4 regions of the Saccharicrinis aurantiacus genome follow, and region 1 is predicted to be linked to each of the others. Evidence: riboswitches for the same ligand, from Rfam matches in the RefSeq annotation. Region 1 holds a riboswitch; each other region holds the start of a gene.
The links. Region 1 has a riboswitch for cobalamin ahead of QMO11_RS02840 (TonB-dependent receptor). Riboswitches for the same ligand answer to the same signal wherever they lie in the genome.
Positions count from the first base shown of each region.

Region 2: linked by a shared signal. The riboswitch ahead of QMO11_RS08115 (peroxiredoxin-like family protein) and the one ahead of QMO11_RS02840 (TonB-dependent receptor) in region 1 are both predicted to bind cobalamin.
Region 3: linked by a shared signal. The riboswitch ahead of QMO11_RS15855 (TonB-dependent receptor) and the one ahead of QMO11_RS02840 (TonB-dependent receptor) in region 1 are both predicted to bind cobalamin.
Region 4: linked by a shared signal. The riboswitch ahead of QMO11_RS08015 (sirohydrochlorin chelatase) and the one ahead of QMO11_RS02840 (TonB-dependent receptor) in region 1 are both predicted to bind cobalamin.

Region 1 covers NZ_CANLCN010000001.1:779,671-785,659, reverse strand. Annotated here, with positions in the region: gene QMO11_RS02855 (tetratricopeptide repeat protein) at 1-2, shown strand, start outside; gene QMO11_RS02850 (DUF3857 domain-containing protein) at 230-2,725, shown strand; gene QMO11_RS02845 (hypothetical protein) at 3,050-3,739, opposite strand; cobalamin riboswitch at 4,081-4,297, shown strand; gene QMO11_RS02840 (TonB-dependent receptor) at 4,426-5,989, shown strand, end outside.
Region 2 covers NZ_CANLCN010000005.1:204,059-210,047, reverse strand. Annotated here, with positions in the region: gene QMO11_RS08125 (M3 family metallopeptidase) at 1-1,695, shown strand, start outside; gene QMO11_RS08120 (biopolymer transporter ExbD) at 1,761-2,273, opposite strand; cobalamin riboswitch at 2,441-2,639, shown strand; gene QMO11_RS08115 (peroxiredoxin-like family protein) at 2,895-3,524, shown strand; gene QMO11_RS08110 (metallophosphoesterase) at 3,718-4,842, shown strand; gene QMO11_RS08105 (hypothetical protein) at 4,922-5,713, shown strand; gene QMO11_RS08100 (methyl-accepting chemotaxis protein) at 5,835-5,989, opposite strand, start outside.
Region 3 covers NZ_CANLCN010000015.1:11,925-17,913, forward strand. Annotated here, with positions in the region: gene rlmH (23S rRNA (pseudouridine(1915)-N(3))-methyltransferase RlmH) at 1-297, opposite strand, end outside; gene QMO11_RS15835 (DUF4783 domain-containing protein) at 485-892, shown strand; gene nadC (carboxylating nicotinate-nucleotide diphosphorylase) at 885-1,730, shown strand; gene QMO11_RS15845 (acyl-CoA thioesterase) at 1,727-2,149, shown strand; gene QMO11_RS15850 (YncE family protein) at 2,219-3,295, opposite strand; cobalamin riboswitch at 3,507-3,708, shown strand; gene QMO11_RS15855 (TonB-dependent receptor) at 3,790-5,742, shown strand; gene QMO11_RS15860 (NHL repeat-containing protein) at 5,753-5,989, shown strand, end outside.
Region 4 covers NZ_CANLCN010000005.1:168,383-174,371, reverse strand. Annotated here, with positions in the region: gene QMO11_RS08025 (SusC/RagA family TonB-linked outer membrane protein) at 1-883, opposite strand, end outside; gene QMO11_RS08020 (cadherin repeat domain-containing protein) at 1,036-2,562, opposite strand; cobalamin riboswitch at 2,847-3,048, shown strand; gene QMO11_RS08015 (sirohydrochlorin chelatase) at 3,180-3,557, shown strand; gene QMO11_RS08010 (energy-coupling factor ABC transporter permease) at 3,563-4,282, shown strand; gene QMO11_RS08005 (energy-coupling factor ABC transporter substrate-binding protein) at 4,284-4,580, shown strand; gene cbiQ (cobalt ECF transporter T component CbiQ) at 4,571-5,329, shown strand; gene QMO11_RS07995 (energy-coupling factor ABC transporter ATP-binding protein) at 5,329-5,989, shown strand, end outside.

The DNA of each region.
Region 1 (5,989 bases):
AGTAGTTTACAATGAAATGATATAAAAAAAACGCCCGATATTGATGGGCGTTTGAAATTATGGTTCCTCTTGTTTACAAATTATAAAGTAATACTTCATTTTCTACCCAATTACCATTAAATGCGCATTATTAGGTTTACACCATAACTGAAATAATTACTTATGCCAATTATTGACATTATGTAAATAATAAGTAATTTAGCGCACTTAATAAACCCAAAGCTATATTATGCGAATTATACATCTTGCCTTTACTATATCCTTATTCCTATTTAGTTTTTTAAATATCAATGGTCAATTCATACCCAAATGGTGTGAAACAGTTCATTATAACAAGGACTTTATTGCGCCTACAGAGTACCATTCTAGCGGCCTAAGCTATCTTTTATCCGATGTTCAAATAAATTTAATTTCAGAAGAATATTATACTCACATAGCATTAAAAATAACTGAAGAAAATGGTTTGGCTCAAGCATCTTCAATTACCCTAAATTATGATAGCACATATCAAACAGCAAAATTCCTTGCTATCAATATTATTAGAAACGGTACAGTGATTGATATCCTTAAATCTCAGAAACCTGAGATATTAAGACGGGAGCAATACCTCGAATTTGGGATAACAGATGGATCTTTAACTTCATATTTGGAGGTTAAAGATTTGCAAGTTGGTGATATATTAGAATATCGCTTTATAACTAAAGGGTTTAATCCAATATTAAAAGATTATTTACTAATATCTCAAAATACAAGTTATGATATTCCTATCGGCAAATTGCATATAAACTGTATTACAGACAAAACAAAAAAGTATAAACTAAACTTGACGAATAATGCGCCTACACCAATTATCAAAGAGGGTAATAATACTAGGCAATACATATGGGATATAAGCAATCCGCGTATTATTGATATCGAATCTGATATACCTTCGTGGTATTACCCAATACCAACTATTAACATTTCACCCGATACTAATTGGGAGTCTATAGCTAAATACGTTCTGAGCTTCTACAAATCAAACGAAAAATTTAGTGCCGAATATGAAACTTTATTAGATCGCATCAAATCTAGTTATACAACAAAGAGTGAACAAGCACGTTACGCAATACAGTATGTACAAAATAACATATACTATTTAGGTAATGAAGAAGGTATCTACAGCATCAAACCGAGACATCCAAACTTAGTTTTAAAGAAAAAATCAGGAGATTGTAAAGAGAAGAGTTGGCTTTTAACTTGTTTATTAAACGACATAGGTTACGAAGCCTACTCTGTATTGGTTAATACATTTCAAGGGCATGTTTTAGATGAAAAACCAATATCACTGGCAGCTTTCAATCATTGTGTAAATTGCTTAATCGACAATCAAGACACAATTTATATTGACCCAACAATAACAAATCAAGGGGGCAATTTGAATAATATTTTTTTTCCCAATTATGAAAAAGGACTGCTAATTAAAAATGGAACTACTAAGCTAAGTGCACTTCCTTTAAAGAATCCTGGCGAATCTAAAATAGAAGAAATATTTAATTCTAATAGCACCGAAGCTGCAACTCGTTTAGATGTAAAAACAATAATTACAGGTAGAAATGCAGATTTCAAACGTACAATATTCAAGAACATTTCGCTAAGTAACATTCAAAATGAATATTTAAAAAGCTATGCTAATAGATATTCTCGTATAGATACAATAGGTAAGTTTTGGTATAAAGATGATATTGAGGAAAATAGAATTGAAATTAGACACTCATATATAATTGATAATTTTTGGAATTATTTAGATTCCTTAAACACTAAAAACATATCTACAACATTGAGTGCTCGATCTATTCAAGATATATTACGACGTCAAACTTATCCGAACAGAAAGAGCCCATTAGCCTTAATTTATCCTTTAAATATTACTCAAACCATAATTGCAAACCTTCCCTATGAATGGCGCATAAAAAACGAAAAGGAAACCATAAGTGGTGATGGTTTCAATTTTTCAAGAACCGTTAAATACCATGATAAAGAACTCTATTTAAATTATAACTATAAGACTACGCAAGACCACATTAATAGTGATGATTATTTATCCTACCTTGATAACAATAAAAGTGTTTTCGATAAACTAAACTTTAATTTATGGTACAATACGGGCAGCCAAGCTAAAAATATTGAAGAAGGACCTCATCCATTTTTCGTACTCTTTATTGCCTTAATATTTGGCATCTGCATTATGCTTGCCTTTAAGGGGTATAAATATAATCCTGAAGTTGCACCTGAATTTAACGGAGCAAACAAAAAAATTAGGGGTTGGGTATTAATTCCTTCAATTGGCATAATAATATGGACACTATTAATGTTCGTATCCTTTCTTATTAAACTAAACTGGGGGATAAATTCTTGGCTTACACCAAATTTAAATAATAGCTCTAGTACAGATCTTTTATCTAGATTTGCTCTGCTCATAGGATTTATCTCAATAATAGTATTTGGCTTATTAAATTCAATCCTCTTTATCAAAAAACGAAGTAGCTTTCCAAAATTAATGATCGCCTACTTTATTTACTTTTTACTTTTTACTTTATTGGTTAGTACAATTATGTATTTTAGCTTAGGAGAAAAAGCACTCTTTTTAATAGGTTTGTGGCCTTTTATTAATTGCTGTATTTGGATTCCTTATTTTTTAAAGTCAAAACGAGTAATGGAAACTTTTACAAATAGAATAAAGTAACATCATGATAAATAAAATCTAATTAATACATTATCAAATGACATATATTTCATTGTAATGTTTTATATTTTAGCTTGACACATAGTTATGAACACTCTCCTCTGAGACACAAGCAAATCTCTCTGAATTTTAGATAATTTACTCACGGACTTCAAATTATTGCTCTGAAGCAGCTACTGCTTGCTCTGAAATTGCAAAAAGATACTCTGAGCGTTGCTAAAACTGCTCTGAGAATACCATAATTTACATTGAGACATAAAAAAAAGTCCCCGAGGAAGGGTAAGACCTACTCGGGGACTAGTAAAATAAGGGCTTTTGAGAATATTAACTAAGCACGTATTTCTTTTTCTTATCAGGATTATCCCAAAATATAAAACGGGCATACTCGCGCACTTCCCTATTTATATTAAGCAATAGCGTATATGCCTTATCGCGCAATACTTTAGATTCTGAGCTGCCATCACTATCACCATTGGCAATAGCCAATATTTCAGAAAGACTATGCGAAGTACTCCTTGAAACATCAAGCACTTCAAGATTAAAATTAATATCTGTTAGCGGATCAGGATATTTTTGTCCTAACACACCTAACTCTAATAAATCTTGAACCATATCAGCATTCCCGCTTCCTTCACGTATCCTACGCACCTTTTTCATTACATTAGGTAGTTTACGGTAAGCAAAGGTAAAATTACGCAACAAGTGCTTTTGTAATTCATACCCCTTAACACTTTCAATAGACCACTTTTGCTGTGCTTCCTTTTGGGCACGGTACTCGCCCATCCATTCTGCCTGGCAAAAGCGGAGTGCTCCCGCCAAGGGTTTAAGCTGCTCAATTAGGGTAGCATCCATTCCTACCGCTGTAAACGCCTCAACATCTTTGGCGGCCTCAATGGCTAGGGTTTCAGAATCAGCAGCAAGCTCATCGGCTGGAATTCTTAATTCAATAATTTCATCTGCTTTAACAGCATCAATTTTTTCTTCCCATAGTTCAAAATCACTTTGAAAACTCATATTTTATTCAATTTTAAATAAATATATTGCGGCAATTCCGTCGGCCTCTTCTTCCAAATCCATGGGTCCAATCAAGGTAGGTTGATGACCAGCCGACGGTTTATTACTGCAATACTTAAATTAAATTTAATAAAATAGATTAATATTATGTTGCGTTTTTAGAAGTTTTATTTTTCAACATCACACTAATAATGAACCAATAAGCTCTTGAAAACAGGACCTAGCTATACTAGAACAAGCTATTTGCATACTCGCGGCAACATTTCTTAGCACTTCAATCTGGAATTAATATAAATTAGATAGGATTTAGTTGGTTCTTTTGTTCCGAAAATATATTTGTTTACGTTTGCAGTCAAATAGGTGAACAATTAATGCGTCGCATTTTTTGTTAAAAGGGAATGCCGTTAAAATCGGCAACAGTGCCCGCTACTGTAAGTCTCACGTTCTTAATACAAGAACAGGCGTTTTACAACATACTCATTACCATTGCCAAGTTGGCGAGAAGGTTTTTGTAAAACAGAGATAAGTCAGGAAACCTGCCTATAGATTATACTAATGAAACTTCCGGGATAAGAAGTTAGTTTGTGACATTGAAATCCACATACTAAAACCACATTGCTTTATTGGCTATAAAGTAGTTATGGCATTCCCTCAGGTTTCAGTTTATAGAATATTTTAAACTGATCATGAAGACGAAAACTGTATTACTATTACTCATTTTGTGCTTGGGGCATCATCAGCTTAGTGCTTCTGACATTAAAGGAAGAGTGCTGAACAAGCATAAGCAACCCCTGCCCTTTACAACCATCAGTGTAAACCCAGGAGAACTTGGGGCTATTTGCGACAATAATGGAAACTTTGTATTAGAGAATCTGAAAAATGGTACTTATAATTTAACCATATCCTACCTTGGTTTTAATACCATTAAAAAAACCATCAACCTTAAAAACAAAGACTTAAACCTAAGCTTCATCCTTGAAGAAAACGACGAAAATATTGCAGAAGTAAGCGTTACCGCAGATAGGTATGCACGCGAAGTAAAAATGCAAAGTGTGGCTGCCGTTAAAGTTGATCAGCAATTTATTAGCGAAAATGCTTCGGGTAGTTTAATGCAAACGCTGAGTAAAATACCCGGCGTTAGTTCTATTGATGTGGGCTCATCGGCTTCAAAGCCGATAATTAGAGGCATGAGTTTTAACCGTGTGGCCGTAATTAATAATGGCGTTAAGTTAGAAGGTCAGCAATGGGGCGAAACACATGGACTTGAGCTCGATCAGTATGCCATTGAAAATGTAAAGGTGATAAAAGGCCCAGCCTCTATACAATTTGGTAGCGATGCCTTGGCCGGTGTTATTGAAATATTGCCCTCAAACATACCTGCTCCCAATAGTACGGTTGGCGAGGTGAAATTAATAGGTAAAACCAACAACGACCTTGTAGGAACTAGCTTTTTAATTAAGCAACGTAAAAATAAATATTACTATACATTGCGAGCCACTTATCTCGACTTTGCCGATTTGATGGTTCCTAAAGATTCTATTGAATACAACACCTACAATCTTATCCTTAACAACAATGTAAAAAACACGGCTGGACGCGAGGCTGCCATCACAACGGAAATAGGCAAACTGTTTGATCGGGGGAATACATCGTTTCAAATCTCAAACCTCTATCGAAAAACGGGCTTTTATGCCGATGCCTTTGGGGTGGAAATTAGAACACAAATTCCCATAGATCATGATGCAAGTAAACGCGATATCCAAATTCCGTATCAAATGGTAAATCACTTTCGAGTTTCGAACCATACGAGTATAAATTATGGCGAGAACCAGCTAAATACCAATATTGCCTATCAAAATAACATCCATAACGATTACGATCACCTTACGGATATTACAGGAAAAACTCAGGTATTTCCGGATGATCACCTCAATACCGGGCTGCAACTACACACCCTATCGGCCAATGCCAATTATAAAATAAAGTGGAGCACTGCTACACTAACTTCTGGCTTTAGCGGGCAGTACATTAAAAACCTGCGCAGTGGTTTTAACTTTAACATACCTGCCTACGAAAAGGCAATTGGTGGTATTTTTACGCACTACCAAAAACAACTTCGATCCGAAACTTTTTTTGATGCAGGATTAAGGTATGATTACGGATTTATTGATGTGGAAGAATACATTAATCCGCGTAACCAAAACGAAACGGATTCCATATTATCTACACCTATAAATCGAAGCTTTAGTA
Region 2 (5,989 bases), on a different contig from region 1:
GTTAAAGCTGTTTACGAACAGAAAGACGGTTTAAACTTGAATCAGGAGCAAGGTATGTTACTAGAGAAGACATACCAAGGTTTTGTTCGCGGTGGTGCTAACCTTGAAGGAGAAGCTAAAGAGAAATTCAGAAAGATAAACCAAGAGTTGTCGTTACTTACTCTAAAATTTGGCGATAATGTATTGGCTGAAACCAACAGTTTTGTAATGGTGGTTGATAATGAAGCCGACTTAGCTGGCTTACCGAAAGGAAGTATTGATGCAGCTGCAGCAACGGCAGAAGAAAAAGGAATGGCTGGCAAATGGGTTTTTACCATTCACAAGCCTAGTATGATTCCATTTTTACAGTACGCTGAAAATCGTGAGTTGAGAGAGAAAATATTCAAAGCCTATATTAATAAAGGCGATAACAATAACGAGTTTGACAATAAGGAAACTATTAAAAAGATTGCTTCGTTACGTGTTGAACGCGCTAATTTATTAGGTTTCGAAAGTCATGCTGCTTTTATACTTGATAAGAACATGGCAAAAACGCCAGAGGTTGTAAACGAGAAGTTGGCCTTTTTAATGGAGCGCTCTACCAAAGTAGCTAAGCAAGAATTAAAAGATATGCAAGCTATTGTTAATGCTGAGGGTGGCAAATTTAAAATTGAGGCTTGGGATTGGTGGTTCTACTCTGAAAAAGTAAAACAAAAGAAGTTTAACTTAGATGAGAACGACATTAAGCCTTATTTTGAATTAGAAAATGTGGTTAAAGGTGCTTTATATACCGCCGAGCAATTATATGGTTTACAATTTGAGGCACGTGCTGATATCCCTACTCCGCATGCTGAGGCGAGAGCTTACGAGGTAAAGGAAGCTAACGGTGACCATATTGGTGTTTTATTTATGGACTTTCACCCGAGAGAAAGTAAAAGAGGTGGTGCATGGATGAACTCGTACCGCAAGCAAGAGGTTGTGAACGGAGAATTTATTCACCCTGTAATTACAATGGTGTGTAACTTCACAAAACCAACTACCGACACCCCTGCCCTATTGAGCTTTGAAGAGGTCACTACTTTATTCCACGAGTTTGGGCATGCTTTACATGGTTTATTATCTAAGTGTACTTATTATTCGTTATCAGGAACAGCAGTGCCTAGAGATTTTGTTGAGTTACCATCGCAAGTGATGGAACATTGGGCATCGGAACCTGAGGTTTTAAATGTATATGCAAAACATTATAAAACAGGAGAAATTATCCCAACTGACTTGGTAAATAAAATTCAAAAAAGTGGAACTTTCAACCAAGGTTTTATTACAACTGAATATCTAGCCGCAGCTATTTTAGATATGGACTACCATACGTTAACAGCTCCGTTAACACAAGATATTAATGCTTTTGAGACAGCTTCTAACAAAAAGATGGGTTTAATTCCTGAAATTGTAACACGCTACCGCAGCACCTATTTTAACCATGTGTTTAGTGGTGGATATTCTGCAGGATACTATGCTTACATTTGGGCTGCCATTTTAGATTCGGATGCTTTTGATGCTTTTGAAGAGAACGGTATTTTTGATAAAGAAACTGCTGCCAAATTTAGAACTAATGTACTTGAAAAAGGAGGCACTGAAGATCCAATGGTATTGTATAAAAACTTTAGAGGACAAGAACCAAACGAAAAAGCTTTATTAGAAGATAGAGGGCTTTTATAAAATTCAAAATATCGAAAATTTTAGCTTCGTAATTAAGGGCATTCAGAAATGGATGCCCTTTTATGTTAATAATACCAAGAAGAATTTCGCCTTAACTCCCCATCTTTTCCTCTTACCCAATTTGGTTCTGCTTCGGATATTCGAATTGGAAATACGGTATTAATTGCCTTTTGCTTTTTTGAAGATAAAGAACCATAAGTAGTCCCAAATTTCTTTTGAGCCAATTCTTCTCGCAGTTCAGCATATGCTTTCTCTAACTCATTCTGAACATCGATATAAAACCCATACGTAACATCACGATCTGTTTGTATTGAAACAACTGCTATAGACACTTGAGTATCTCCGAAAAAGTGCACACGCTTTGAACGTTTACTAGGCAACCAAGACTCATTGTTAGGGTTTGCAATGTATTCCTTCGTTAGTTCTTTTAAATCAGATAACTTTCTTTCTTCTCCTTTAACTAAAATAATATCACCACTCTTTACCCATACTGTAAAAAGATTCCTATCTGTCCACGAAGTACAAACTACCAAAACAACGAAATAAGACACCAAATAACAATAATATTTTTTTGACATAAACCACACTTTTTAGGAGACTAAATCTACAGATAATTCCTACAAAAGAAAACAATACTATTTTTACTCTATCACTAAATTCAGAATACCAACACTATAGAGGAATATTTTGGACAACTTTTAAATAAATCCGTTTAATAACATTGCCAAATAGATAAACATTACATACATTTGTTTCAGATTTTGGAAGTGCAAATATTTTATTTGCCAAGGGAATTAGGTGAGAATCCTAAACAGTACCCGCTGCTGTAATCTCTAGCCGTTAGGCTAATCTTTTAATTAACATGTCACTGTTGCTCCCAAAGCAATGGGAAGGCAATTAAAGGAGGAGTAAGTCAGAATACCTACCAATAATCAATATTTGAAAGTAGCTTTCGGGAGTTAAAGCAAAATCGGTTAAGTACCTAGGGTACTTTCTATCCGTAAATTATATCCCCACGCATTTTCAAAAACATTTTATTGCAACAACGTAGACCGATATGCCAATTGGTCGAATCTAGTATTATCTGTATAACAATGTTTTTCAAAGAAAAGCGCTCCAAAGGGGGTGCTTTTTTTTATTCATACTGTCAGGTTCATTAATTTATACGACAATAAGAATAAACAACTAATACTAGCATCATGAAAACATTATCACTAATAGCCGCAATACTATTAAGTATTAATATTTATTCGCAAGAAAAAATTAAAGCCATAGATGCAAAAGGCATAGATATAGGAAGCTACATTAATAATTTTAAGGCCACTACGGATAAGGGCGAATTGTTTTCGTTAAACGATGCTTTAAAAGATGGCCCTGTTGTGATTATATTCTATCGAGGATTTTGGTGCCCTGTGTGCAACAAACATTTGGCTGCAATGCAAGATAGCTTACACTTAATTGCAGATAGAGGTGCACAACTAATAGCCATATCTCCAGAAAAACCAGAGTATCTTAATATCATGAAAGATAAAACTGGTGCCAAATTCACACTTCTTCATGATGAAAATTACGAAATATCGGATACTTTTGGTGTTACCTTTACTCCTTCTAAAACAACGCGAACCATTTACAATATAGCTTTAGGTGCCAAATTAAAAGAAACACATTCCGACGAATCAGAACAACTACCCATACCCGCCACATATATTATTAATACAGATGGTACAATCATATGGCGCCATATTGATCCGTATTATAAAAACCGAGCAAACGTAAAAGATATTCTTAATAATTTGCCAGTTATAATAGATACTAATCCATTATATTAAGATTAAACCACCCAAGATCTTATTTAGAAATTCTGCACAAATGGCTTAATCTAATTAATAGATATACATGATAATATGCAAATACTTTTGATGGAACTACAAGAGCTTTTTCAACAATTACTATATCCATTATACTATTTATAATATTAAAATTACTATCTTAAAACTTCGAAAATCAAACCCTTATATTTATATGAGACATTTATTCTTCACTCTACTACCTACCTTTGTGTCCATTGCAATTATTGTTGTTAACATCTATCTCATTAAACGATTCTACGGTTATTTCATCAAAGAATTAAACAAACCTTTTTATGCAATGCTTTGTATTGTACTATTCTTTGTAGCTACAAGCTTCTTAATGATTAGACATGAAATGGGGAGCTTTAGCGATTCGCAATTTATTATTGCCTCCGTATTAATGGGAACATTAGCATTCTTAGTATTCGCTGTTGTATTAGTAGACATTGTATTAATCTTCATACATATTGAGCCCAAATACGCAGGTATCGTTGTATTATCTACCACCCTTTTGATTATTGCTTACTCTATTTGTAATGCATCACACACACGTGTAAAACATCAGGAAATAAAAATAGAAGGCCTAAAAAAAGAATTACACATAATGCACTTATCTGATATGCACATTGGTCCATTTAGAGGGCACGAATTTGTTAAAAACATTGTAAACAAAACTATTGATGCCCATGTTGATGCAGTTGTAATAACAGGCGACTTATTTGATGGCGTTGTTGAATTAGACAAAAACAGCATCGCTCCCTTCAAAAAACTAGATGTTCCCATATTCTTTATCGAAGGTAATCATGATATTATTATAGGTTCAAAAAGGGCGAAGGAGGCTGTACGGGAAATTGGAATTACGGTTCTTGAAAACGAAATATTCAATTTTGAAGGAGTACAACTTATTGGACTTAATTACATGGCAGAGGACGACTCTGCATATTACAAAGAAGAACATATTGAGGATAAAACAGCTGAAAGAAAAACCATAAAAAGCGTATTGGATGATTTAGTATTAGACGATAATAAACCTAGTATTTTGCTACACCATAGCCCTGCTGGCATTAAATATATCAATGAAAAAGGTATTGATTTATTTCTTTCAGGACATACGCATGCCGGGCAATTGTTTCCATTTACCTGGCTCATTAAATTAATTTTTAAATATTCGTATGGCTATCATAACTTCAACGGAACCCAGATGTTTGTTTCGCAAGGTATTGGGACTTCCGGCCCTCCCATGCGATTAGGCTCCAAGAGTGAGATGGTAGTGTTGGATTTAATGCCACTTGATTAATAATACGTGAAATTCGAGATTAGATTGTCTAAATATTGAGTTCAAAAAACTCATAACCAAAAACTAAGACAATCTAATCATGAAAAATAACATTCTGCTAATCACCAGTTTTACTCTTATTAGCTTTACAGCATGTACCTCTTTTCAATTTACATCGCTGCAGAGCAATCTCCTAAATCTTGATTCAAATTATTTCTTATATCAGGATGATACGCTAGAAGTAAAATACTCTTTTGCAGGCAGAAACTGCCCATTACAACTAACCATCTACAATAAATCGGACGACCCAATTTTTATCAACTGGGAACAATCGGCAGTAATAATTAATGGACAAAGCCTACCAATTAACCCCTTAAATTCAATAATGTCGTCCAGAAGCCAAACTTCTACTTATGCAATCGGAAATCACTACGAAAGTAGCAGTAGTATCAGCAATGGAGTTATTGAACATTCCGACAGGTCGGGTTTTATACCACCTAAAGCTAGTATTACAATAAACAGTTATAATCTAAGCAGTGGTTTTATTAACACTACCCTAGCCGATTCTACACAAAAAGTATACGAAGAAAGCGCACTCAGAACAGTAACCAAACACTTCTTCACAAAAGAAAATTCACCCCTTAAAATCAATTGTTTCTTAACTTACAATAACGATACTAAAACTCAGAAGAATTATATCAAAAGCAAATTTTGGTGTGCTTCAGTTTATAAAACCAACTACCAATCGTATAATAATAGAGGCGATCAATATTTTGTTTCTCGCTCTAGCGTTGCTGGCGATATATTAAGTACAGCAGCCATTGTTGGCGTAGCCATAGTAGCCGTTAAAGCAGACCTTGAATATGACGACGAATGTTGTCACGAGCGATAACACAATAATAATGAAGCTACAATATACATTAAGACTTTCGCATATATAGCTTGCAAGAAATTCAGTCTTAATATAAAACATATTTTTGCTTTATATTAAGACTATTTACAAATGGTTAAACTTATAATTTAAAGAATTTAACCTGCTCCCTCAATAAAGAAGCATGCGAATTTAACTCCTCAGCTTGAGCTGATAACTCTTCGGCTTGAGAAACGTTATTTTGTGATACATTACTCAAAGCAATCAAGGCATCCTTGATGTATTCTGATTTCTGAC
Region 3 (5,989 bases), on a different contig from region 1:
TCTCTTTAAACCTCTTAGCATTTTTTGCTCCATAAAATTAGAAAAACCACGAGAAGAAAAACTCTTACCTCCTTCATCTAATAATATCAACTCATCGCCCGATTGTAATTGAGCCAATATAAGCTCCCCTTCTTTTTGCTTTTGCTGAAGAGCTTTCATATTCTTTGTATTCTTAATATCAGTAATTACCTTCATTTCAAAAGGCACATAATGCTTAAGTCTATCTATAAATTTAGAAATTCCTTTTTCAAGATATTGCTCATCGGTTTTACCAATTACAACCAAAACTACTTTCATTCTAACAAAAAAACTAATGTTACGTAAAACGTATTAAAATAATATACGCATTGCCATATTATACTAAATACATAACTAATATTATACCATTTAAGTAAAAAATGCATCACAAATAAACAAAAATAAGTAAAGATATAGTGGATTAATATTTGGATCGGTTATTTTTGTTTGACCAAAACATAAAAATATGACAAACCTAAATTTTAGAATACACACACCATTGCTTGTAATTCTTCTTTTAATGGGAATTACTATAGAGAGTTCTGCTCAATTTCCTACGGAAATTACCAAGGCAACACAGAGTGCAAACTCGCCTGAGTTATCAGAATACTTCAATTCTAAAATAGAATTAGTTCTGCCCGAGAAATCAGGTGTTTTTAGCAAAGAACAAGCTCAACTAGTAATGAGCAGCTTTTTTAAAAACAACCCAGCCCAAAGCTTTAAAATAATACACCAAAGCAACAGACAAAGCTCTTCATTTGCTATTGGGAAATACAAAACACAAAATAATATTTTTAGATTTTATTTTCTGACAAAAACAACTGAAGATAAAACCTTTATACATCAATTAAGAATAGAACAAGAAGATGATTAATGAGTCAGTTTTAAATACAATTGTTGACAACGCAATTAAAGAAGATATTGGGGATGGTGATCACTCATCTCAATCATGCATTCCGGATACCGCAATTGGTAAGATGCAACTTTTAGCCAAAGAAGATGGAGTTTTAGCAGGTGTAGAAATTGGCGAACACATTTTCAGAAGATTTGACCCTAACATTAAAATTGAAACATTTATTAAAGACGGTGCAGTTATAAAACCTGGAGATGTTGTTTTAACAGTTGAGGGTAAAGTGCTTGATTTACTAAAAGCAGAAAGACTTGTTCTTAATATGATGCAGCGCATGAGTGGTATTGCTACCAACACGCGCAAATATGTAACTGAACTAGAAGGCTTGCACACACGAATACTTGATACCAGAAAAACGACTCCTGGGCTAAGGGAAATTGAAAAACTTGCTGTAAAAATAGGTGGTGGTGTAAACCATAGAATCGGACTATACGATATGGTGATGCTTAAGGACAACCATATTGATTTTGCTGGCGGCATTGAAAAAGCTGTAGCAAAAGTTAAGCAATACTTAAAAGAGAAAAATAAGGATCTCAAGATTGAAGTTGAAGTGCGAGATTTTGATGAATTAAATCAAGTACTCGCCATTGAGGGAGTGCAGAGAGTTATGCTTGATAACTTCACTCCTGCCGATACTAAAAAAGCAGTAGAACTAATAAACGGAAGACTTGAGACTGAGTCATCGGGTGGTATTACTTTTGAAACTATTAGAGCTTATGCTGAGTGCGGGGTTGATTATATTTCGGTTGGTGCATTAACACACCATATTAAAAGTTTAGATTTAAGTTTAAAAGCTCTATGAATCAAATTATGCAATACGACTTTGAACTTGAATTTAAGGTAAGAGATTACGAGTGCGACCTACAAGGCATTGTAAATAACTCAGTATATCAAAATTACTTAGAGCATACACGCCATGAGTTTTTAGACTCCATTGGACTTAACTTTTCCAAGTTGTTTGATGATGGTATAGTAGCTGTTGTTGCTCGTATCGATTTAGCCTATAAAACTCCACTAAAAAGTAACGACAAGTTTGTTGTAAAAACAAGGGTTGAACTTAAAGGAGTTAAGTATATCTTTCATCAAGACATATATCGCCTCAGCGATAATAAAATTTGCTTAAAAGGCATTGTGACAACCACTAGTTTAATAAATGGGAAGCTTGGTATTTCTGAAGAAATTATTAAACCATTACAAAATATTATTGATCAACGATCATAAAACAAAAATCCCAGTGAAGTTAACTTCACTGGGATTTTTTATATTTTCAAAATCGCTTTGAGAACGATTCTATCTGAACAAACACTTACCAGGGTTCTCACCTACTAATATTTCTTTATCTTCTTCGTTTAGACCATAACTGTCAAAAACAACTACTTTATCTTCATCAGAAACAGTAGCAAAGAACTCTGCACTCCTACTACTTACACTTATTGCATCAAATACCTTTGTACTATATCTATCTTCAGGAAATAAGATTTTCGCTGAAGAAAGGTCATCTTCACTAATTCGCATCGAGTATGTACCTTCATTTATATAATATAGAGTGGTTCCTCCAAGAGAAATAGCTATACCATCTCGTCCTTTACCAACATATCCACCAAAAGGATAATTAGTAACAGTGCGTTCACCCTCCTCGTTTGTATTATACGAGATACGGACTAAACCTGCGTTTGATTTTGGACTTTCACCTTCACCTTCGCACAATACCCACAAGTTACTATGCACATCAATAACCATATCTACTGGATTAACTAATGTTTCAATCTTAACAGTATCGATAGTCTGATTTCTCACTAAATCAACAATCATAATACCATTTTCAAGATCACTTGTATTAGCAACATAAACCAACTTACCTTTATCGTAAGCTATTTTTGTAGGATTAATTCCAACTTTAATGGTTTCTTTAATTGAAAGAGTTGTAGCATCTATTTTCAAAAGTTCTCCTGAGGTCATTTCATCTGCTCCTGCTATTGTAGCATAAACAAAGGTATCAGAAACACAAACCACATCTGTTGCATTAGCCACTGACGCTGATGTCATTTCTGATTTAAAATCATCGAGGTTCACTTTTTCGATAACAGAACTATTCCCCTCCGACATTAAAAAATACCCTTTTTCCGATCCGAAAGAGGCCGCCAACATTTCTCCTGTTAATGGTCTATCATTTATTTCGTTAAAAAGCTCGTTGGTTAAAGTATCTGCATGATAATGCGTAACACTTCCGTTTGCACTACCACTACCTTGGTTCATTACAAAGGTTCCTACAATAGAGGTTTCTTTACCATAGTTGGAGTTGTTGATACTGCATGAAACAGATATTACACAAAAAACCAATAATATGCTTGGAAAAAAATTCTTCATTCTGATTATTCTGATTTTTTAAAACGTACTAACAATATAATTTTCAAAGTGCAAATATAAGATTACCTATTAATTAATGTGTAATATCTATGAAATTATTAAACATCACCAATTAAGTTTAAATTAATAGCCCATCGAGAAGAGAATATTTATATAGAAGATATTTTCATCTTTTATACCTAAACATTAGCACGGAATAAAAACATCAATTATATTTGCGCAAAATTTTGGTTCCATAATTTTTATGGATTAAAAGGGAATCCGGTGATCACTTTAGTGAAATTCCGGAGCTGTACCCGCAGCTGTAAGTTTCTAAACAATTATTGCATCTCACACCACTGTTAATACTATTAATGGGAAGGTAGCAATAATAAGAAACGAGCCAGAAGACCTACCAAATATTGTTTAACAAAAGCTTCGGGAGCTAGGCTGTTAAGGATATTCTTAATTGAAGGTCTTTTCTATTTCTCCCCTTGCGTTTATGATTTTTTCAGATGTATATAAAATTAGGCATTTGCTTAGTTATTATTGGACTTTATTCATTTCAATTATTCGGACAGGACACATTTTCTGAAGAAGAGTCGCTCTTTTTAGCAGGCTTAGATACCGTATATATTGATAATGTAGATGTAGTAAGTAAAAAAATAAACCTATATGAGGTTGGTGGTAAAAAGGAAACGTTTACGCCAATGCAAAAACAAACAACAGAGGCAGGTAACTTAAGTGACTTAATATCAAGATACCAGCCCATATACGTTAAATCTGATGCTGGCGGACTTTCTTCCATTCGAGTAAGGGGTACTTCAGACAATCACACCTCTGTTAAACTTAGAGGATTAGAAATAAATTCTCAAACCCTAGGAAGTTATAATTCAAGTAATGCTCCTGTATTTTTATTTGATCAAGTAGAGTTAACCTATGGTAGTTCAACAGCTACAAAAGGATCTGGCTCAATAGGAGGAAACGTAAACCTAGGCTTAGAGAACAAATATAACGCAGGAGTTAACTCTGAGGTAAAATTAAGCGCTGGTAGTTTTGGTGAATACATGGCTGGTGCTAAAGTATTTGCAAGCAATGGCAAATTCGAATCAATATCAAGGTTAGCTTATTACGAAAAAGAGAATAACTTCCCATTTACCAATACATCAAGCTACGACTTTGAAAAACAAGAATTTCCAAGAGACACACAAAAAAATGCACGCATAGAAAACCTCAATTTCATACAACAACTTAACTATAAGTGGAATAAAGACAAAAGCATTTCGTCCGTAATTTGGTTGGCTAAAAACAGACACGAAGGTCAACCTAACATGAATGAAAATCAAAACCCGAACACCAGATACCTTGAGGATGAAAACATACGAACATGGGTGCAATTTGACAACATAACAAATGGCATAAACTATTACATAGGGGCTGGATACGTTTTTGATAATGCCATTGACTACAATAATAAAGCTCAAAAAATAGCAACTCAACGAATTATTGCCGAAACAGGTGCATCTAAAGAGTACAATAAAATAAGCGTTAAAGCCGGAATGCGCAATGTTTATATTAAACCTGATGTATATGCTTATGATGAGAATATAGATGAGAATAGGTTTTCCGTATTTGCTTCGCTACTTTATAAGCCATACCCTTGGTTAAAAACTACCTTAAATCTAAGACAGCAAGTTGTTACTGAGTTTAACGCACCATTCACTCCTTCCATAGGGTTTGATGCCCGCCTTTGGTACAATTCTCAGAGTATAATATCTGTTTTAGGAAGTTTACAAAGAGCATATAGAATCCCCACTCTGAATGATAGGTTTTGGGGTCAAGATGGGTATACAGGAAATAAAAACATTAGTCCGGAAGATGCCACTAGCTACGAACTAGGTTTTAATTACTTATATGCTCTTGATGATAAGTGGGTAGCCAATGCAAAAATAAATGCATTCTATATGGATGTTGACAATTGGTTAATGTGGATTCAAGGTACCAATGGTTGGTATGCCGAAAATATTGCCCACGTAATTAGCAACGGAGTTGAGTTTAGTGGTTCGCTTACTCGCAATTATGGCCAACATAAAACCACTCTTGGTGGTAACTTCTCATACAACTCTGCAGAGAGAAAAGAATCAGAACTAGAAACAGACAAACTAAATGAACAAATTGAGTATGTTCCTATATACAATGGCAACCTTTACATACAGCATCATTATAAAAAATGGGATGTCGGTATTGATGGCTCATATGTAGGCGAACGAAAATACAATCAGGTAGGAGGAAAATTAGATGCATTTAAACTCGTTAACCTATCATGTGCCTACAACATGAATATTAATAAAAACAAACTCACCATTTCGGCTAACATAAACAATCTACTGAGTAAAGAATATCAAAATCAGTATAACTATGCGATGCCCGAAATAAATTATAGAATAGGAATTAATTATACATTTTAATACATAAACCATGAACAAATTACGATTACTACTTTTAGCACTACCTTTTTTATTCGCGTCTTGCTCCAATGATGATGACAACAAACCATCTTTAAAAATAACAGGACATTACGTTTTAAATTACGGTAGCTATAGTGCTACAGTTGGTTCATTATCATACATTGATTTAGAAAACAACACAGTACAAAACGGAGCTTATGAGAGTGCGAATGGCGTGAGCATGTCTGGAAAACCACAATATGCCTAT
Region 4 (5,989 bases), on a different contig from region 1:
CATTTACTACTTCATCCCACCAGTCGGTTCCTTCACCGGGCTGCCAATTCGTTTTACCATTCCAGCTAGATCCAGTACCATCGTTAGCAAATCGAGCTTGAATTACTTTTTCGTACTCATGTGCATCTGCTAAATCAGGCTTTGCTAAAGTATTGAAACCTATTGATGATGAAAACTGAAATTTAGTTTTACCAGACTCACCTTTTTTTGTGGTAATTAAAATAACACCATTAGAACCTCGTGTACCATAAATAGCCGCTGCTGATGCATCCTTAAGAATTTCCATACTTTCGATATCGTTTTGATTTAAAAAACTAATATCTGTTCCCATTGGTACACCATCAACAACATATAGTGGATCAGATCCATTAATAGTAGTAGCTCCCCGAATCACAACTTTAGGTTGAGAGCGCGGACCTCCTCCATTGATAACTTGAACACCGTTAGCTTTACCTTGCAATGCATTAACAGGGTTACCGGTGGTTATTTCTTTTAAGTCATCTCCTTTTACTGAAGTAATAGAACTAGTTAGATCGCTCTTTTTTACAGCTCCATAACCAACTACCACCATTTCTTCAAGTTCAAGAAAATCTTCTTTTAAAGTAATTTTCAAATCTTCGCCACCATTCACTACCTTCTCTACTGTTGTAAAACCAATCATAGAAAAAATAAGCGTAGCAGGGGCTTCCTGAATGCGCAATTCAAAATTACCATCTATGTCAGAAATAATACCATTTGTAGTTCCTTTCTCAACAACGGTTACTGCTGCCATGGGCTCGTTACTTCCCGATATTATATTACCCCTAACGGTTTGGCCTTGTGCAAAAGACAAGGTAGTACAGAGTACTCCCAGTAATGTTAATAAAATCTTTGATATCTTCATTTGTATATATTTTTATTTCATTCTTTAATTGACATTTCAATAAAGTTTCAACCTCTTAAACCCCAATCTAACAGGCATTATAAATCACCCCAGCATGCATAGCTAATAAAATAGCTATGCTGTGGAATCTTATAAAATGTTATGTTTTATGCTTAATCTCTCTTCAAATACAACTTAGGTCTAAGCAAGTGTGCATCAAATTCGAAGCAATAAGTACCGCCTACAGGAACTGACCAATTCCCAGGATTATTACCTGCATTTAACAGTACAGCTTCAGGATTATCTAGATCATCCCATTTATAATTAGGCTTATGCCACCACGTTGGTTGCGCTTGAGTAGATTTAGGAGCTATTATAAATTTCACATTAGTAGTACCATCAGGTACGTGAAATTCTGTTCTATATATATATGGATTTTGGTCATCCTGAACTAACATTTGAGGGCTAACTAATTCCCATGCCATATGACCAAACCATGTTGCTGGACAAACCAAACCTAATTCTACAGGTACATCTGTTTGTCCTCCTGGAGATCCATTAAGAAAACCATCAGTAGGAATAGCATCCGTTGGTGTATATTTAGTTAAAGAGTATTCTCCGGTTAAAATATTAATTCGAACTTTTGTATAACCAGCTTCGGCAATTACAATTGGCAAAGCATCATCCATTTCTTTGGCAGCTACAATTAAATCTGTTTTAGAATCAATACCGTACCAAACCGGAGTAAAGCCATCTTTTTGCGGTAAAAATCTTATTTCAGTATTAGGAGTACTGACATAATAACCTGTTTCGTAGACAAAATCATCAACACGTTCAACCATCATTGGTACACCAAAAATATTGTTCTCAAAAACACTCTCATCATCCCCTTCTACTACATAAAGCTTTTCGTAGTTAGGAATTTCAGAAACTTTAATAATAGAAATATGCTCAGACACATTATTCTCATAATCTCTAGCCTGAATAACAACTTCATAATCTGCAGACTCCCCAGGAAGCTCTAAGTTAATTTGAGTGGCGAATTTTCTATAATCATCAGGAAAGTCAACAAAAACCTCGTTGTATGATATTTTCTCAACTTTTACAGATACTTCAGCAAGTTCCTTGTTATCCTCTACTTCTAATTCAAATGAATAAGAGATAATATTATCACCAGAAGCAATGTAATTAATTAAAGGTGGCACTTGAATAAATTGAGGACTTTCAAAGTCTCCTGTAAAATCAACCTTAACTTCTGCTTCAGTAGCATTACCTAACACATCGTAAACTGTTACCAAAACATTACTTAAAGCGGCATGCATATTATCATTAGATGTAACTGCATAATCTAATTCATATTCATGCAATAAATTATCGTATAAATGAATTAAATCAATCTTCTTATTAATATTTAACTCACTACTTTTAATTGTAATATGGCTCAAACCATCATTATCCTTTGCAAGTCCTTTTAGCACAAACCCTGTTGCAACATCGGTTCTTATATCGGCATCCTCCATTTCTAAAGTTGGGTTATTGCCATCAACCATCTTAAATCCATCATCATCGGAACATCCGTATAGACATAAAATCAGTTGTAATAGAATAATAAAACTGTACTTTCCCCTCATAATTATTTGTCTTTTCTTAACATTACTATAATCATACCAAACCGAACACTTAAATAGTGTTAATTTCATTGGTGTAAATATAGGGTGGTATTAAAATCCTAGAAATGGAACATTACACTCAAAAGATGGAGGATATTATTGGTCACAAAACAAAATAATGACCATATTACAAACCTGCATTTACATGCAACAACCCAGCTATAATACACTAAGCAACAACTTTATAGTAAACAAGAACACATATTCATTTTCTTATCTCTATAACTATTAACGAACAAAACATTAGCTATTTAGATTCGCTATACAACATGTTAATTTTATTAAATAATTATGCATTCCTTTACTTCAAATAATTATATTTGCAGCGCATTGGTGGTATGTTGCTTTTCAGCAATTACCTTAAAATGGGAATCTCGTTAAATTCGAGAGCTGTACCCGCAGCCGTATGCTTCAAAAAGTTTCTTATCACTACTTTTTGCCACTGTCTGATCGTTAGATGGGAAGGCCGATAAGAATGAAGCGAGCCGGAAGACCTGCCAAGAAACAATTAATTCAGTGCTTTCGGGATAAAAAGCAGAATGAAATAAACATCATTTCATTTGCTCTATTTGATTATAGAATTGGTAACTCCATAATTAAATACTCACAGGCATTGAACTACTTATTCATTTAAAAACTGTAGATCGATGCAAAATACAACATTGATTATTTTAGGCCATGGTAGCAAATCAAAAAATGCTATTGAAGATTTTAATTACATCGTAAAGCTTGTTGCCGATAAAAACGAATTTAAAAACGTGGCTGGCGCGCACATGGAAATTGCTGACCCATCGTTACAAGATGTGGTGAAAGATTTATATGAAAAAGGAGAACGTGATTTTGTTATATTCCCTTACTTCTTGTACAACGGCATGCACATCCGCTTCGATATCCCAGGCATCTTAGAAAAATTAACAGCAGAATACGAAGGCATCAGCTTCGATTTTACTGCTCCAATTGGTCAGGATCCTATTATGGCGGACTTAATTGTGAATAAGGTATCAACACATATAGCAGCAAAATAATTTCGATGAAGAAGATATTCGCAACGCTCTCTGCCCTACTCATTGCAAATACGCAACTAAGCGCCATGCACATTGCCGAAGGTTTTTTACCTGCTAAATGGAGCATCCTTTGGTGGATTGCATTTATCCCTTTTTTATTAGTTGGATTCAACAAACTAAAAAAGATGATTAACGAAGTACCGCAGGCCAAAATTCTTTATGCTGTAGTGGGTGCATTTGTGTTTGTATTATCTTCTTTAAAACTGCCTTCCCTTGCGGGGAGCAGTTCTCATCTTACTGGTATTGCTATGGGAGCGCTCTTATTTGGCGCTTCAAGCATGTCGATAATTGGAATCATTGTTTTGCTTTTTCAGGCATTATTATTGGCACACGGAGGGATAACAACCTTAGGCGCCAATGCTTTTTCAATGGCAGTGGTTGGCGCTTTTGTTGCGGTAGGTATTTATAAATTAGCTGCTTCATTAAAAGCTCCACAGTGGTTGTCTATCTTTTTAGCTGCGTTCTTTTCAGATTTATGCATTTACATGTGTACTTCTGTTCAGTTGGCCATGGCTTTTCAATCCGAAGCAAATACCATTATGGATAATACAATAAAGTTTCTTTCGGTTTTTGCGCTGTCGCAATTGCCATTAGCCATTATCGAAGGTATATTAACTGTACTATTCTATCAGCTGATTACGCGTTATAACAGCGAGGAAATTAAATTACTAAGCAAACTCAATTAAAATGACGAAAACAAAACGCATTACACTTTGGGTAGGGATAGCAGTTGTTGCAGCCGTTTTATTTCAGATTGGAATGGCCGATACTTTATCTCTTTTTGATGGCACCGATGATCAATCTGTTGAAGTAATTCAACAAATTGACGCTTCGTTCGAACCTATATTCGAACCTTTTTGGGAACCGGGAAGTGATAAAGCGGAAACTTTGCTATTTGCTTTACAAACATTAATTGGAGTTGGTATTATAGGCGCTTATATTATTTATAGCGAAAAAAGAAAAAAAGCTAAGGCATGCAAATAAGCGAGTTATACCAAGGTAAATCGAAAGCAGCTAAATGCAATTTATGGCATCGGAATATTTTTATATTTCTGTCGCTGGCTTTTGCTATATCGTCTAATTCGGTGTTTTATTCCCTTGGTATTATTGCTTTATTTTCAGCACTCATTTTACTATTCACAAATACTTCTATCGCAAAACTCGCTAAATTATTAAGCATCCCACTTTTGTTTGTTACCTTTAGCTGTTTGGCTATAGTGATAAATATAAATGCAGGAACTCCATTTATTAAACTGGAGCATTTTTATCTGGGACATAGTAATGAATCCATCATGCAAGCATTACTTATTTGCGGTAAAAGTATAGGCATGTGTACCATATTTCTGTTTTATATGATATCTACATCAATATCAGAAATGGCCACAAGCATGCGAAAAATTGGTATTCCGTGTTTATTTATTGAGCTATTTATATTAACCTATAAGTATATTTATTGCGTAGTAGAAAGAGCTAAACAATTAATGATTGCACAGAAATCGAGAATGGCCTATACCAAACGAAAAGGCATTTACGAGTCTATTTCTTTTTTGATAAGCAGTTTATTAATAGGTTCTATTCACGAATCGTCGGTAGCACATTATGGTTTGCAATCAAGAGCTTTTGATGATAAATTTGAATTTATACACGCCCATACAAAACAGTCGGCAAGTTTTAGTTTAACCCTTGCCACTATAGTGAGCATACAAGCATTGGCTTTATTTTTAACATACTAATGAGCATCATCAAGTTAAATAATATCGTATACAAATATCCCAATGGCGACAAAGGGTTAAATGGGATTAATTTATCCATTCCTAAAGGTAAAAAGATAGCCTTGCTCGGCGCAAATGGTGCGGGCAAAACCACTTTAATGATGATGCTAAATGGAGTTTTCAAGCCTAGTCAAGGAGAAATATGCTATAAGGATGTGCCATATAAATACAATAAAAAAGGCCTACGCAACATTCGCGAAAAAGTAGGTGTATTATTCCACAATCCCGATCATCAATTATTTGCACCAAGCGTATTCGAAGAAATATCTTTTGGCTTATGCCAGATTTCAAATGATAAGGTTTGGATACATAAAAAAGTACAAGCTTGTCTGCAAGAATTTGAATTGGAAGATATCGCCGACAAAACACCGCATCAATTGAGTACCGGACAAAAAAAGCGCGTTTCAATGGCTTCTGTACTTGTAATGCAACCCGAGGTATTGGTTTGCGACGAGCCTTCTGCCAGTCTCGATCCTTACCACAGCGATTTAATGTTCGCCGAATTTGATAAACTAAATAAAGCAGGAACAAGTGTTATCATTTCCACTCACGATGTGGATAAAGCCTTTGATTGGGCCGATGAAGTAATCATTATGCACCAAGGCGAAATATTAGCCATGG